One region of the Cytobacillus sp. FSL W8-0315 genome, then DNA from elsewhere that is predicted to be linked to it. Evidence: riboswitches for the same ligand, from Rfam matches in the RefSeq annotation. Region 1 holds a riboswitch; the other holds the start of a gene.
The links. A riboswitch is a leader RNA that binds a small molecule or an ion and turns the genes downstream of it on or off. The one in region 1 is predicted to bind cyclic di-AMP.
Positions count from the first base shown of each region.

Region 1 (3,159 bases):
CTTAATCTTTTAGTATTTTATAAATATTTTTCAAAAGCAGTAATAGTCAGTGATTCATTTATTTCCATTTTCTTCAGCTCTTTAAAACCATTCTTTAAATAAAAAGTGACAGCAGGGGTATTCTTAGAGCCTGTTGTGACAATCATTTTTTCATTCATCGGCCTCAGTTCAATGAAGTTCAGCAGCTTTTGTGCAATTCCCTTTCTAAAATGTTCAGGATGCACAATCAGTCTATGAATATCTAAAACATTATTTTCCTCTTTAAAAGAAATCACACCGCATAATTTTTCACCTATAAAATACCCCAGGAAGGTTTCTCCGGTTATTCGCAAGTCATCAGCCGTATCCTTCAAAGGCGGTAAATCAGGACATCCAATGATTTCAGCCTCAATTTTATACGCAGGAAGCTGGACACTTAGAACTTGCACAGCAGCTTTTCGATCTTTAATATCAATTTCCCTAATCATTATGGTCCCTCTTTTTATATTAGTTTTAAGATAAACTTCTCTATCAAGGATAAATTCCCTCTTTTTTGGACGAATGAAGACCTTCCAATTTAAAATTTAACTAGGGGTGAATAGGATGAATTTAAAATATGAAGTGATAACAGAAGAGAAAATCAGACTTTGCCGGGATTTATGCAATAAGCTGATGGCTTTTCAGAAATCTAAGGCACATATAACACCTGAGCGTTTTGACAGCATGAATTTTGAAACTAGAATGATTCCATCCGTAAAATCAGCTTTACATAATTATTTAGAGATCGTTAAGGACGATGAAGAAATCGCGGGCTATGTCTATTCCAATGTTTCTCCTAAGGAAGCCAGCTCCAATGATTTCGCCACTTTTTTTGATCTGACTTCAGTCGGGAAAAGCCATGTTGGCTGCTTATCTCAATTCTTTATAAAAAATGCTACAGACCATATGGAATTGGATCAGTTCTTTCTAACATGTCGATGGAATGGTTAAGCCAATTCAAAGATGTGGAAGATTATTTTATCTATGTATCAAATAGGAATACAGAGGCTCTTGAATTTTATACTCGCAAAGGGTTTACTGTTAGTCATGAGATTCTCGACGGCTTTATTACAGTTTCCCGCGCAAATAAGAAAGGCCATTCCCCCTGGAACAGACAACAGGAAAAAACTTTCCCAGTAATCAATAAGCTGCCGGACCAATTGGATAAATGCAGAAGCGACAATAATTCAGCGGATATCTTACCTGAATTTTTTCAGGCATATTTTCATCAGCAATATCCCCAAAGCCAATATACTCATAATCCAAAAAAATAATGGTGGACATTGTCATAAATCTTGTTATAATTCTAAAAGAAATTACTTTGAAAAGGGTGCTTTATGGGAAATACATGCAGATATGTTGTAAGTGCCACTGGGAAAAACGGCGAGACTTATTATACGCAATGCAAGGACAAAGAAGAGTTAAAAGAGTGGCTGGCCGAACATGAAGACAAGCTGAATAAGAAGGAATTGAAAGTGAAAGACAAAAAAAGACATCCTCTTTTAAGCTGGCTTAACTTCTAATCTTATTGCTAAAAAACCAAATTGACCTTTCCTATTAAATTACTATTTGAATTATAGTAACCTTAGTAAACCTAGATAAGAAAATCGTATGATTTACAACTTTTATGATTATTGTTAATATATTAAAAAAACATTAATAATTTTCGCTTAATCTTAATTGAGCGGGGGAACCAACTGTACTTTTTTAACAAAAGTACCTGGGGTGAATCCTTTTACAGGTAGGGTACTCTCAAGACCCGAACCCGACAGCTAACCTCGTAAGCGTGTTGAGAGGGAACACTGCATAAATGCACAGTGGTTATTACCTCTGTGTTTTTTTGTTGCCTTTTTTAGTTAGGTTTATGTTTTTTGGGGGTATTATAGGAAAGGCAAAATATTTTTTGTGCGCGATTTACATTTTTTTACATCATTTATTTCATTGGAGGAACGTGTATGAAATTATCTACTAAAATTATTCTTGCTTTGATCGCGGGGGGAATCACAGGGCTGTTGATTAATTTATTTGCACCTGGCATTTTCCCCGAGCTTGACAAGTTTTTGTTTACTCCGCTGGGAAAAATCTTTTTAAATCTCATCAATATGCTGGTTGTTCCGATCGTCTTCTTTTCCATCACCCTTGGAACAGCAGGCCTCGGTGATCCTAAGAAGTTGGGAAGAATTGGGATTAAGACAATCTCCTACTTCCTGGTTACCACCAGCATTGCAATCGTCATAGGTCTTGCTTTGGCAGCTGTTTTCCAGCCAGGAAACGTTGGTGAATTTGACGTAACAAACGTGGAGTACGAATCGAAGGAAGCTCCTCCTGTCTCAGAGACACTATTAAATATTATTCCAACCAATCCGGTAAAAGCCTTCACGGAAGGCAATATGCTTCAGATTATCACTTTTTCTATTTTTGTCGGATTTGCATTAACCATGCTCGGCAATAAAACAAAAGGCATATTAAACCTTATTGAACAAGGCAATGACATGATGATGTACCTTGTTAACCTGGTTATGAGGTTCGCTCCTTATGGAACGTTTGGACTTATCGTTTCTGCTGTAGGAAGTCAGGGTCTAAGTGCCATTAAAGCTATGGGACTTTATATGATCGTAGTTCTTCTTGCGTTATTTATACATGCGATTTTAACCTATGGAGGTTCTATTGCTTTACTTGCAAAGAAAAACCCGCTATGGTTCTTTAAAGGCTTTGCGCCGGCCATGGGGGTTGCTTTCAGTACATCAAGCAGTAATGCGACTCTGCCGATTTCCATGAATACGGCCCAAAAAAATCTGAAAGTTCCTGAATCAATCAGCAGCTTTGTTCAGCCTCTCGGTGCAACCATCAACATGGATGGAACAGCCATCATGCAGGGAGTTGCAACTATTTTCATTGCCCAGGTATATAATGTTGATTTAACATTGACACAGCTAATCACGGTTGTCCTTACTGCCGTTCTTGCCAGCGTTGGTACAGCTGGTGTGCCTGGTGTCGGTTTGATTATGCTAGCGATGGTTCTTAACTCTGTCAATCTTCCTGTTGAAGGTATCGCATTAATCATTGGGATTGACCGTCTGCTTGATATGACGCGAACAGCAGTTAATATTACAGGTGATGCTGCCTGTGCAGTAATTGTAG
Region 1 covers NZ_JBBOOC010000001.1:2,638,564-2,641,722, reverse strand. The annotation lists gene MKY20_RS13620 (GNAT family N-acetyltransferase) at 18-467, opposite strand; gene MKY20_RS13615 (hypothetical protein) at 583-969, shown strand; gene MKY20_RS13610 (hypothetical protein) at 1,356-1,541, shown strand; cyclic di-AMP (ydaO/yuaA leader) riboswitch at 1,676-1,821, shown strand; gene MKY20_RS13605 (dicarboxylate/amino acid:cation symporter) at 1,974-3,159, shown strand, end outside.

Region 2 (3,159 bases), 2.6 Mb from region 1:
GACTCCTTCACGTTGGTTTCCCGCTTCTCTGTCCGAACCTCCTTCACCTTCGGACTCGCTCACGTTGATTTCTCCCCTTTCTGTCCGAACCTGCTCCACCTTCGGACTCCTTCACGTTGGTTTCCCGCTTCTCTGTCCGAACCTGCTCCATCATCCTCTCTTTATGGAATAACACAAAGAAACAAAAAAAAACACTAACAAATATGCTGCCATTTGTTAGTGTTTTCCAATCTATTATGAAGCTTGTTGCTCAAATCTTTCTTCTGCTGGAGGGTTAAATTGCCCTTCCCACTTGGCAATAACAATAGCCGCAAGTGAGTTCCCCACCACGTTAACAGCTGTTCGGCCCATATCAAGGATACGGTCGATGCCGGCAATAAAGGCAAGGCCTTCTGCAGGTAATCCAATTGTGCTGAAAGTAGCCAGCAGCACGACAAAGGATACGCCTGGCACGCCCGCCATTCCTTTGGATGTCACCATCAGTACTAACATTAACGTAATTTGCTGTCCTATGCTTAATTCTATGCCAAACATCTGTGCAATAAATAAAGAGGCAATTGCCTGGTATAAAACGGATCCATCCAGGTTAAAAGAATAGCCTGTCGGAATAACGAATGACGAAATATGTTTCGGGCTTCCCGCTTTCTCCATTTTGTCCATGATTCTCGGAAGCACTGTTTCAGAACTTGCAGTTGAGAATGCCAAAATCAATTCTTCTTTAATCATCTTCAATAATTTAAAGATGCTGAACCCGACAACTTTGGCCATTATCCCCAACACAACAAGAACAAAGAAGATCATGGCTCCATATACAGTAAGTGCCAGCTTGCCCAATGGAATCAATGAGGCAAAACCATACTTGGAAATCGTTACACCAATTAAGGCAAATACTCCGATTGGTGCATACTTCATAAATAGGTTTGTCACATAGAACATGGCCTTTGCCGTGCCTTCGAAAAATCTCAGTACTGGCTTTCCCTTTTCCCCAATTGCTGCAATTCCAAGGCCAAATACAACAGCAAAGAAGATAATCGCCAGCATATCGCCTTCAACCATGGCTTGTACAGGATTAGTAGGTACGATATGCAAAAATGTATCTGCTATCGACTTGCCTTCCTGCTCTTTATTGGTTTCAACATAGCTCGAAATGTCACTTTGCTGCAGGCTGTCCATATTCAGGCCGGCACCAGGCTGAATAACATTACCTGCAATGAGGCCCACCACAATAGCAACCAAAGTCATGCCAATAAAGTAAGTCAATGATTTACCGCCAAGCTTCCCGACGGCTTTTAAATCACCCACACCAGCAATGGCAACAATAATTGTTGATAGTACAATAGGAACAACAATCATTTTAATTAAGCGGATAAAAAGATCGCCAAAGGGCTGCAGCACACTTTGCGCCGTTTCACTTCCATAGAAAATACCGCCAATAGCGATTCCTAAAATAAGACCGATGAAAATTTGAGTGGCTAAACTTAATTTAATTTTTTTCATCAATTACCCTACCTTCTTGTTTAGTTTTATACGTGCTGCGCAGGCAAGGGAAACAAAGATGAGATCCTGATAAAAAAGAAAATCGACAAAAATGCTGGGTTTTGTCAATTCACACTATTTCATATTCTCTTATGTTTCCTTAAACGCTGACGAGGTTAGCTTTCGGGTTAGGACTGCGGAAACAGTAAGCCCTTCCATAGTAGGATTCACCCCAAGCGGAAACTCCGCTGTAAATATTGGGTCCCCCGTTCTTAAAATAAGATTAAGCATAAATCACTATATCATTATATTATTTCAAGATATTTTTTGTAAATAGTTAAGTTTTCCCGGCAGTAAACTAAATGGCCTCTTTAATACACCAAAAAAAAGCTGAAATTCAATGAATTTTCAGCTCTATGACTTGTTATGGGAAATCAATATTAATAGCAATAATAAATATAAGGACTATCACGGATAATGCTGTATTTACTGACCACCACCTTATTTCTGCTTTTGTCAGTACACGGTCAATGATGAAAAAAAAGACAGCAGAAACAAGACTAAGTTCTTTTAATACTGAACCGAATAAACAATGGAATAAAAAGGAGGCAATTTCACGATTAGTGTTTGCAATGAAAATCTTCTGGCTCAACCAATCACTGAACATCGAAGTGATTACTCCATAGGCAGCGACAAACATAAGATTTAAATAATATAAATTAACAAATGCATTCATATCAAAGCCTGTTAGCACTGAGAAAATCAGTGCAAATAACACACTGCTAAGAATGGATGTTAAGATCTTTCTCCTCAAAATAATGGACATTTCCCACTTCATCCTTTATAGAGGCTAAATAATAGAAAGTAAATTTATAAATTGAATATAAGCAAAACAAAAAAAGGCATTTGGCTCCGCCTGCGCCAAATACAATGATAGCCACACATGCTATCCCCGCTAAATCTAAATTAGCACCCTTGTATTAAGAAAATTGAACGGGCTTGTAAACTTTTATTAAAATTCAAGGTGATAACACTCACGGTTAGCTTCATAATAATACCTCAATCAATATGCAATAAAAAATCCATGGCTTTGCTAAATGCTTCTTGTTCTGATTCTGCATCATATCTGGAGGAATATGGATCACTGAATCCATGTTTCCCTTTAAATTTATGTACTTTAATTTTCTTTTTTTCTAAAGCTAATAGTAACTCATCAACATTAAAAGACTGCTCTTCTTGTGGAAAGAATAGCATTATGGGACACTGGGGTGTTAACTCTAAATAGTCCCTGATCCTTGAGCCATAGTATCCCACTATACCATCAACACAATCTCCCTCACTGCACAGCCAGGCAACAGTTGCACCTATACTAAATCCAATGATATATATTTTTTCGTATTCATCTTTAACATCCAATAATAGATCTTTTATTTTTTGGGCAGCTCTGTCGAAACCTGCATGTTCCATAAAATGGCGATAAGCGGCTTCCTCATGAGAATATTCAAAAGGTATCTCTCGCTCTAATAAATGGGGGCATGTCACATCAAAACCCTGCTTTGATAATAATTCGCAAAAACTTTTTATATGTTGATTAATTCCATAGATTTCGTGGATTACGAGTATTAAAGAATTAGAATTACTCTGTCTTATCATGATTATGACCCTTTTTCTCCATATTTCTTC
Region 2 covers NZ_JBBOOC010000001.1:67,180-70,338, forward strand. The annotation lists gene MKY20_RS00395 (hypothetical protein) at 1-99, opposite strand, end outside; gene MKY20_RS00400 (cation:dicarboxylate symporter family transporter) at 235-1,497, opposite strand; cyclic di-AMP (ydaO/yuaA leader) riboswitch at 1,627-1,776, opposite strand; gene MKY20_RS00405 (hypothetical protein) at 1,901-2,302, opposite strand; gene MKY20_RS00410 (dienelactone hydrolase family protein) at 2,536-3,159, opposite strand, start outside.
Region 2: another riboswitch for cyclic di-AMP. It lies ahead of MKY20_RS00400 (cation:dicarboxylate symporter family transporter); the one in region 1 lies ahead of MKY20_RS13605 (dicarboxylate/amino acid:cation symporter).